DNA from 3 places in the Mesorhizobium sp. M7A.F.Ce.TU.012.03.2.1 genome. Region 3 is predicted to be linked to each of the others. Evidence: riboswitches for the same ligand, from Rfam matches in the RefSeq annotation. Region 3 holds a riboswitch; each other region holds the start of a gene.
The links. Region 3 has a riboswitch for thiamine pyrophosphate ahead of thiB (thiamine ABC transporter substrate binding subunit). Riboswitches for the same ligand answer to the same signal wherever they lie in the genome.
Positions count from the first base shown of each region.

Region 1: linked by a shared signal. The riboswitch ahead of EJ079_RS19960 (YkoF family thiamine/hydroxymethylpyrimidine-binding protein) and the one ahead of thiB (thiamine ABC transporter substrate binding subunit) in region 3 are both predicted to bind thiamine pyrophosphate.
Region 2: linked by a shared signal. The riboswitch ahead of thiC (phosphomethylpyrimidine synthase ThiC) and the one ahead of thiB (thiamine ABC transporter substrate binding subunit) in region 3 are both predicted to bind thiamine pyrophosphate.

Region 1 is NZ_CP034779.1:4,075,768-4,079,034, reverse strand. It holds gene EJ079_RS19970 (ABC transporter ATP-binding protein) at 1-459, opposite strand, end outside; gene EJ079_RS19965 (ABC transporter permease) at 456-1,217, opposite strand; gene EJ079_RS19960 (YkoF family thiamine/hydroxymethylpyrimidine-binding protein) at 1,312-1,920, opposite strand; TPP riboswitch at 1,911-2,024, opposite strand; gene EJ079_RS19955 (hypothetical protein) at 2,220-2,549, shown strand; gene msrA (peptide-methionine (S)-S-oxide reductase MsrA) at 2,643-3,161, opposite strand.
Region 2 is NZ_CP034779.1:1,971,363-1,974,629, forward strand. It holds gene thiC (phosphomethylpyrimidine synthase ThiC) at 1-1,306, opposite strand, end outside; TPP riboswitch at 1,410-1,526, opposite strand; gene EJ079_RS09530 (hypothetical protein) at 1,836-2,099, opposite strand; gene EJ079_RS09535 (metallophosphoesterase) at 2,591-3,267, shown strand, end outside.
Region 3 is NZ_CP034779.1:2,408,906-2,412,172, reverse strand. It holds gene thiP (thiamine/thiamine pyrophosphate ABC transporter permease) at 1-365, opposite strand, end outside; partial or broken gene EJ079_RS33870 (precorrin-3B synthase) at 418-578, shown strand; gene thiB (thiamine ABC transporter substrate binding subunit) at 606-1,604, opposite strand; TPP riboswitch at 1,648-1,762, opposite strand; gene EJ079_RS11595 (thiamine diphosphokinase) at 1,850-2,494, shown strand; gene EJ079_RS11590 (ABC-F family ATP-binding cassette domain-containing protein) at 2,496-3,267, shown strand, end outside.

The sequences.
Region 1 (3,267 bases), 1.7 Mb from region 3:
GAGCAAAAGCATGTCGCGTTGCTGCACCACCGTGCGCAGCAAGGCCGCGCGCTGGCGCATACCGCCGGACAGTTGCGCTGGAAAATGCCGCTCGAAGCCGGCAAGCCCGAATTCGGCAAACAACGGCGCAACGCGCGCCCGCGCCGCCTGTCTCCTCATGCCTTGCACTTCGAGCCCGAGCGTCGCGTTTTCGAGGATGCGCCGCCACGGCATCAGCGCGTCACGCTGCGGCATGAAGGCGAAATGCCTGCCGTGGTCGTCGAGCGGCGCGCCGTCGAACAACATCTCGCCCTCGCCATGCTCGGCGCCGGTCAGGAGCTGGAAGAGTGTCGATTTGCCGGCGCCCGAGGGTCCAAGGATCGAGACGAATTCACCAGCGCCGACGCTAAGCGAAATATCGGCCAGCACGTCGAGCCCACCGAACGCCTTGCGCACATGCCGCAGCTCGAGCCGGTTCATCGCCAGGCCCCCTTCCCGGCGGTTTCCTTGCCGGCCCGCTCCCAGGGCATCGCGAGGCGCTGCAGCAGTACAGTCGACCCGAACAGGACAAGTGTCAGCGCGGCACTCACTCCGACGGCGGCAAGAACCAGGTCAGGACGGAAATTGTTCTTGGCGTTGAGCATGTAGATGCCCAGCCCCTTCGCGGCCCCCGCATATTCGGCGAAGATCGCGCCGACCACGGCGTAGGTGATGGAGATCCTCAAACCAGCGAAGAAATAGGGCAGCGCCGAAGGCAGCCGTGCCAGCACGAAGATGCGCCAGCGCCCTGCCCCCATGGCGCGCAGCATTTGCCCGATCTCGGCCTCGGTCGACTCATAACCCTCGACCAACGCAACCAGCATCGGAAAGAAGGTAACCAGCGCCACCAGCATGATCTTGGGCGCCAGCCCGAAGCCGAACCAGAGCACCACCAGCGGCGCGATCGCCACCAGCGGCAAGGTCTGGCTGACGATTAAGACAGGAAACATCGCACGCCGCAGCGGCTGGAAGAAGTCGACCAGCATTGACAGCACGAAGGCAGCGCTGAGCGAACAGGCAAAGCCGAGCAGCGTGGCGCCGATGGTCGGAATGGCGTTGTCGGCCAGCGCCTGGCGATTGAGCAGCGCTTGCTCGAAAACGCGCGACGGCGCCGGCAGTGTCGTCGGCCTGATGCCGGAATAGGTGGCATAAAGCTCCCACGCCAGCAGGAGCAAACCGACCGAGATCATGGCCGGCATTGCCTTGACAAGAAGGCTCGCGATCGGGCGCGAAGCGACTGATGATGTGGCCACGGGAGATAACCTTTGACGGCAGCGCGAAAGCGCGGCTGGCTCAGACAGCCGACGGGCTGTTGGCCGAGACCGTGACGTCGAGGGTTACGTGGCCGGCGCCTGGTCCGAAGCGGCAGAAGGCCTCGTCCAGCGCCGAAAAGATCGCACCGGCATCACCGCGCAGTTTCGTGCAGAAATGCTTGGAACGCTCATAGACGCCGGACTGCTTGAGAAAATCGATGCAGCCGTAGATCTCGTCCATGTGGTCGTCGGTGCCCATCACATAGAGCGAGAACTGCGCCGCCGCCGGCTGGCCGGTGGCAGCAGCATTGCGCACCGCCGCGATGGCCGCATCCTTGCGCGGGCCGAGTGGCCCAACAGGCCCGCCAAGTGCATCGGAGCGGCAGATCGGATCATCCGGCTCGCCAGGGCACCCGCGCGAGATGGTGGCCGACAACACGCAATGTTTGCCGCTGCGTGCCGCCGCCACGAAGAGGTCGCGCATGGCGGGAAACAGCACTTCGGGCGGCCCGACCAGCAAGGTCGAGATGTCGTCGGTCTCGATCCTGAGCTTGTCGCGCCAGGGATCGAGCGCACCGAGCGCGCCAAGAATGACACCGACGAAATCGTCGGTCATGGGGTATAGGGAAATCTGTGCGCCTGAAAACATCGCCCGCCTCGCTCCGCTGGTATTACCCAGATCAGCTTCTAGGGTCTGTGGGCTTGCCGCCCCCGTCTCAGCCCCGACCGTACGGAGCACCCCTGTGGATGTGCGCCTTAAAGCATCATTCGAGTTCAAGGGAAAGCCGTTTTTTCAGAGCACTGCGCCAAAAGCATTGCGCCAGTCACGGTGCGCCTGTGCGGAATTTTGTCGGGAACCTTCGCCGCTGCGACCGGTTGTCCCCACAGTCGCAACGCGATCACTTTCGTAGAAAACAAGCGACGACTTCACAGAAATGGAGACAAACCATGTTCATGAAAATCCTCGCAGCTTCGGTTCTCACCATTGGTCTGGCCACGTCAGCCATGGCGCAAAGCGCCGGCAGCAACAACGCAAATGGAAGCGGCAGCGGCAAATCGGTGACGGTTGAGCCGAACACGCCGGCTTCACCGAATACGGTCGAGCCGGACACTGTCGACCCGGGCACGACCAACAGCACGACTGGCACGGTAGGAGATATGAATTCAAACGCGGATCAGAATTGCCCGGCAAGTCCGCAGGGGGCGCAGGCAGATGCCAACGGCACCTCCCCGGGCACCACCTCGCCGACAGTCAACGACAACAATTGCGGCAAGTAATCTGCACGCGATCGAACCAAAGCCGCGGAGCACAACCTCCGCGGCTTTGTTCTACCACGACGCGGGGATCGGGGTTTGGTACAACCTTGAACTCTACGAAACCGCCGTCTCGCGAACCGGCAGCTTCCAGCCTGGCCTGACGAAGTGGCAGGTGTATCCGTTGGGATATTTCTCCAGATAGTCCTGATGCTCGGGCTCGGCTTCCCAGAACGGACCAACGGGTGCGACTTCGGTGATGACCTTGCCCGGCCACAGGCCCGAGGCATCGACATCGGCGATGGTGTCCTCGGCGACGCGCTTCTGTTCGTCGCTGGTGTAATAGATCGCCGAGCGATAACTCGTCCCGACATCGTTGCCCTGGCGGTTGCGGGTCGTCGGATCGTGGATCTGGAAAAAGCGTTCCAGCAGCGTGCGATAGCTTATGATGGCCGGATCGAAATTGATCTCGATGGCTTCGGCGTGGGTGCCGTGGTTGCGGTAGGTGGCGTTGGGCACGTCGCCGCCGCTGTAGCCGACACGGGTGGAGATGACGCCGGGATAGCGCCGTATCAAATCCTGCATGCCCCAGAAACAGCCGCCGGCAAGGACTGCACGTTCGGTCGAAGTCGCCATGTCACGTCTCCTCAAAAGCAATTCCAGGAAAAGTGTGTGGCGGTTTTCCGTCTGGAATTGCGTGAAAGCAAGTGGTCTCGCCATAAATGGGCATTGTCACCTGCTT
Region 2 (3,267 bases), 440 kb from region 3:
CCAACGTGTAGAACGGCGCCTCACCGCACACTGCGAGCTGCTTGTCCATGTTCTGCTTGATCTTGTGCATGGGGACATGGCCCGGGCCTTCGATCATCACCTGGCAGTCCTTTGCCCAGGCAATCTTGGTGAGTTCTCCAAGTGTTTCCAGTTCGGCGAATTGCGCCGCGTCGTTCGCATCGGCGATTGAACCGGGACGAAGGCCGTCGCCGAGCGAGAAGGAGACGTCATAGGCTCTGGCGATGTCGCAGATCTCCTCGAAATGCTCGTAGAGGAAGCTCTCCCGGTGATGGTGCAGGCACCATTTGGCCATGATCGAGCCGCCGCGCGAGACGATGCCCGTGACCCGGTCGACGGTCAGCGGTATGTAGTGCAGCCGCACGCCGGCGTGGATGGTGAAATAGTCGACGCCTTGCTCGGCCTGCTCGATCAGCGTGTCGCGGTAGACCTCCCAGTTCAGATCCTCGGCGATGCCGTTGACCTTTTCCAGCGCCTGATAGAGCGGCACCGTACCGATCGGCATCGGCGCATTGCGCACGATCCAGTCGCGGATGTTATGGATGTTGCGGCCGGTCGACAGGTCCATCACCGTGTCCGCGCCCCAGCGGATCGCCCAGACCATTTTTTCGACCTCTTCGGCCATCGATGATGTGACAGCCGAGTTGCCGATGTTGGCGTTGATCTTGACCAGAAAATTGCGACCGATGATCATCGGCTCGCTCTCGGGATGATTGATGTTGGCGGGAATGATTGCGCGTCCGCGCGCCACCTCGTCGCGCACGAATTCGGGTGTGACGAAATCTGGGATCGCCGCGCCGAAGGCTTCGCCGTCGCGTTGCAGCTTGCCGCGCATCACCTCGCGGCCGAGATTCTCGCGGATGGCTACGAACTCCATTTCTGGCGTGATGATGCCGGCGCGCGCATAGGCAAGTTGGGTCACCGCCTTGCCCTGCTTGGCCTTGAGCGGCCGATTGCGTATCGGAAATTCCGGTGTCAGGCGCTCGCCGGTGGCGAAACCATTGTCTTCCGGCCGGACGTGGCGGCCGTCATAGGCTTCGACATCGCCACGCGCCGTGACCCATTCGTGGCGAAGCCGGGCAAGGCCTTTTTCGATGCTGGTTTCGACCGACGGATCGGTATAGGGGCCGGACGGATCGTAGACGGTGACGGGCGGTTCGCCGGCCGTCGGATGGACGGAAATCTCGCGCATCGGCACCCTGATCTGCGGGTAGAGGACGCCGGGCTTGTGGATTTTCCGCGAGGCGGGCAGTGGTCCCGTCGACACGGCGGGGGTGAGGGCATTCATCGTGAGGCTCCTTTGCTCATGCATTGGAGACCCAGTTCTGTGCCGGAAGGATGAAAAGACGCTTCTGTAGACCTGCTGCAGCAGGACCTCGGGCGTAAACTCCCGCAAAGCGCTTGCACCGTCCCTACGCCAGTATGAACTGGATCAGGTTCAACGGGTCACTGCGCCGCGAAAGCCAGCAGTATCTCAGCCCCTTGCCGGGACTCCCCTGGTGAATGCCTCAGGTTGAACGGGCTGACGCTATCTTGTCAAGCGCATTCGGGCGCCTTCGGCCGGTGGCGACGGCCGGCGGCCAGCCGGGCGGAGAGCTCGCGCATGCATCGGGGACAAGTCACGCCCCGTTGACCGTGGCCAAAGCCTCATTCGCTTCGTGAAGGATGGAGAAACTGTATTGGCCATGTGAGCGTATCGACCAAGTAGCTCAGGCGGTCACGGATGTGGTTATTCTGGTCGAAGGTGACGAACGGCCTTGGGGGTCACCTCCTTTAGGATTCAGAGATTGGAAGACGGCTTCTCGCGATCTCGGCCATCAGGAAATACCTGTCTTCGGCTCAACCTCGACATGGCGTCCGATCGACCGCAGATATACAGCTATCTCGTTCATGAGATGATCGCGTTCGCCGTAGATTTCAGCAATCCTACGCAGCTGTGGCTCGACGGCCCTCCGTTGCGCTGGCGTGAAATCAGCATCGCCAAAGACGTATCCCAAGTTGCCAATCGCGCAAATGTTGCAGCCGGCGTCCACAACTGCTTGTACGAATGCCGGAATGTCTTTTTCTTGCATGGTCTTCATGTCGAACCTCTCGTGAATGGCGTGCTTGCGCCCCAATCTGCCTTTTCAGCGTGTCCTCTGGGCGGCGCAAGCCCTGAGCGTGATTGTGCACGGGCAACCTCGACTATCCCATCTGCCACGCTCTTTAGAATCGGTGGGGTCTGGTGATCGCAGGCTGGGCCACTCAAAAGCCTACAAGAAGAAAGTCATGGCGACCATTGCTCAAGATCGCAAGGGTGCGTGCAAGACCTTCCGTTGGCAGTCATGCACGCTCGCTCAGAGATAGTCCGGCCGCGGAAATTCTCCCTTATTCGTAAGAAAGCTCATTGAGCAACTGGGCATTGAGCAACTGGGTCTCACGTCGCGGGTCTCGTGTGCTTCACACCCGAAAAATAGCCGCCGTGGCAATTCTCGAAAAGTGCAGGCTACCTCGTTAAGGACACTGCGGATGATCGTTCGCGCTTGGCAAAAGCGAACGGATTAGTCTATGGCTCTCGGCAGGGGGGCGAGTTATGCGGCGGGTGCGAATCCTTCAAGTAGGCGATATTCACTATCCGGACTGGCATCCTTCCTCGAGCAACATCGATGCCAAGGATAGCAAGTTCGCTCCGAAAATAACGCAGAAGCTACGCGCGTCTTCGCTGCGTGCCGTCTTGACGAAACTTCGGCGGCTGACGACTTCGAAGCCCTTGGATTCGATCGCCTTCATGGGGGATTTCACGAGCCGTGGCGACAAGACTTTCATTGCTTCGGCATTCCAGCATTTCACGTTGCTCTGCCGCGCACAGGGACGCAGTTCAAAGGCGCTTCCGTTGATATTCGTACCGGGAAATCACGATGTGAACCGTGATGACGCGCGCGAACTTGGACCGACTGAGAAATTCAGCGAAATGGCGAGTTTAGCCGCCCGCTTGGGTTGGCAGACCGTTCCCGTGGACCAACCCGTGCACTTCAGACTTCCGACAGGATCCGCAGGCGCAAACTTCATCCTCGTCAACACAGCAATAGGCAGTTGGGAGCTTCAGAACCTTCCCGCGTTCCTTCGTGATCGTCTCGAGGCACTCAGTCCTTCTACAGAACCTGTAGATCTCGGTTCGCCGGACATCTCGGGACATTCGCCCGCGACACCTCCCAGCGATCCAGATAAGGAGGCGTCCGACGACGAGTATTACGGTCAGATGGACACGCC
Region 3 (3,267 bases):
CCGGCGAAATAGCCGGCACGGCCATAAAGCGCCAGAATGCCGAGCGCTGCGACAATAGCCGGCAGCGCCAACGGCACGGCGAAGATCTGCAGGATGAAGGCGCGGCCGAAGAAACGTGGATGTCGCGACAGAGCGCGCGCCACGAACAGCGCCGGGATGGCCGAAAGCAGCGTCGAGAGCGCCGCTTGCCAGAGCGTGAAGCGAATGACGCGAAGCAGATAGGGATCGAAGGCTGCCCAGGCGCCCGAGAAATCATGGGCGCCCTCGAAAAGCAGGCCGGCAAACGCGCCGCCGATCAGCAGCGCGATCGCGGCAAGCGCGACAATGCCGGCGCTGACGCGGGGATCAGAGGCTGCGCGTCGCACGCCGGACCACCAATCTCCGGATCGCGGCACTTACAAAGGATTGCGTTCCTTCGCGCCCCCCTCTGTCCTGCCGGACATCTCCCCCACAAGGGGGGAGATTGGCAATTTCGACGCCTCGCTCACTCCAGCAGCATTGGCGATTGGCGAAATCGCCGATGGCAGCCAATCTCCCCCCAAGCGGGGGAGATGTCCGGCAGGACAGAGGGGGGCGCCGTAGAGCACTCATCTTCGATAGCAAACTTATTTGCTCATCACCGCAAGCCATTCATCGACCCAGGCCTTGCGATTGGCAGCGACCTCTTGCGGGCTGAACAGCAAGGTCTTGGTCGGCTTGACCAGTTTATCAAAGGCCGGATTGAGCGGCTTGTCGGTCTTGCCGGCCGGGAACATCCAGTTGGTCTCGGGAATGGCATCCTGGAATTTAGGTCCGGTCATGAAGGCCATAAACTTGGCCGCCAGCGGATTCTTGGCCCCCGTCGTGGTGATACCCGCCACCTCGATCTGCAGATACTCGCCCTCCTCGAAGGAGGCGGCCTGGTAGCGCCCGGTGTTCTCGGCGATCATGTGATAGGCCGGCGACGTCGTGTAGGACAGCACCATCGGCGCCTCGCCCTTGGTGAACAGCCCATAGGCCTCGCTCCAGCCCGGCGTCACGGTCAGCACCTTCGGCTTGAGCTTGGCCCAGGCCTCCGGCGCCTTGTCGCCATAAACCGACTTGACCCACAGAAGCAGGCCGAGGCCCGGCGTCGAGGTGCGTGGATCCTGGATGACGATCTTGTCGTCGGCACTGCCTTCGACCAGCTCTTTCAGGCTTTTCGGCGGGTTCCTCAGCTTCTCGGTGTCGTAGACGACAGCGAAATAGCCGTAATCAAAGGGGACAAAAGTATCGTCGCTCCAGCCACCCGGCACGTTGACATCAGTTACGCCGCCATGCGGCGCGAACAAGCCTGAGGCCTTGGCATCGGCGGTGAGATTGGTGTCGAGGCCAAGCACGATATCGGCCTTGGTCGATGCGCCTTCCAATCTGACGCGGTTGAGCAACGCGACGCCGTCGGCGACCGAGACGAACTCGACATCGCAGCCGCATTCGGCCTCGAACGCCTTCTTCACCACGGGACCCGGACCCCAGTCGGCGGTAAAACTCTCATAGGTGTAGACGGTGAGCTTGTCCTTGGCCAAGGCCGGTCCGGACAAGGCCACGACCGTTGCTGAAACAAGAGCGTATAAAAGCGTGCGCATCGGCGCCTCCTTCGTTCGAATTGAAAGGAATTGAGGCGTCGGACTGTCCGAAACGTCTAATCCCTCCGCCGGTACAAACCGGATCAGGTTCAGCGGGTTGGCGAGACTGCCTCTCAGCCGGTCCGCGAAGATCGCGTCCGGCACCCCGTTAGAGCGTTTCGACACATAGGCCGGCCCGATCCGCCACGCAAGTGGGAGTTTGCCGCCTTCCGTTTCCCGTGCCGGGCTGGTAAGGGCCACACGATATGAGCACATTCACCATCCTGCTTGGCGGCGATCTCATCCGCACGCCACGGCTCGACCGTCAGGTCGAAGGCTCCCGCGTCATCGCCGCCGACGCCGGCATAGGCCATGCGCAGTTGCTGGGCCTCGTGCCGGAGCTGTGGGTGGGTGATTTCGATTCCGTGCCGGCGAACCTGCCGGACGATCTCGCTTCCGTGCCGCGCCGGACCTTCCCGGCGGAAAAGGACCAGACCGATGGCGAACTGGCCATCGCCGCAGCACTCGAGCGCGGCGCGACCCGGCTGGTGCTCGCCGGTGCTTTCGGCGGCAAGCGCGCCGACCACGCTTTCCTGCATCTGGCGCTTGCCTTGCGGCTGGCCGAAGCAGGGACCGATGTGCTCCTGACCAGCGGCGCCCAGGAAGGCATTCCCCTGCTGCGCGGAACGGCCGGCTTCGACTATGCCGATGGCACGCTGTTTTCGGTGCTCGGCTTTTCCGAGCTTGCCGGGTTGACCGTCACCCGCGCCAAATGGCCGCTGAACCACGTCAAGGTGGCCTTCGGTTCGTCGCTGACCATTTCCAACGAGGTCAAGGGCCGCCTCGAAATCGCGCTCGGCCATGGCCGCGCGATGCTGCTCGCTCATCCCTATCCCTTACCTGAAAGCTGACATGGCCCCGCCTCTTCTCAACCTCGACGGGATAAAACTGACCTTCGGCGGCACGCCGCTGCTCGACGGCGCCGCCTTGACGGCTTCGGCCGGCGACAAGATCGCACTGGTCGGCCGCAACGGGTCGGGCAAGTCGACCCTGCTGAAGATCGCCGCTGGCCTGATCGAGCCGCAGGACGGTGAGGTGTTCCGCCAGCCTTCGGCAACTGTCCGCTATTTGCCGCAGATGCCCGACATGGAGGGCTTTGCCACTGTCCGCGCCTATGTCGAGGCCGGGCTTGGCCCTGCCGACGATCCCTACCGCGCCAGCTATCTGATGGAGCATCTCGGACTGTCGGGCGAGGAGCGGCCCAACGATCTGTCGGGCGGCGAGGCGAGGCGTGCTGCCCTTGCCCGCGTCATGGCGCCGGAGCCAGACATCCTGCTGCTCGATGAGCCGACCAACCATCTCGACCTCTCGGTCATCGAATGGCTGGAAGAAGAACTCATCCGCACCTCCTCGGCACTGATCGTCATCTCGCACGACCGCCGCTTTCTCGAACGTGTGTCGCGCGCCACCATCTGGCTCGATCGCGGCCAGACCCGCAGGCTGGACAAGGGCTTTGGCCATTTCGAGGAATGGCGCGACCTGGTCCTGGAGGAAGAAGAGCGCGAGCAGCATAAACTCGGCCGCCAGATCGTTCGCGAAGAGCATTGGCTGCGCTACGGCGTGACGGCGCGGCGCAAGCGAAATATGCGCCGGCTCGGCGAGTTGCAGACCATGCGCCAGCGTT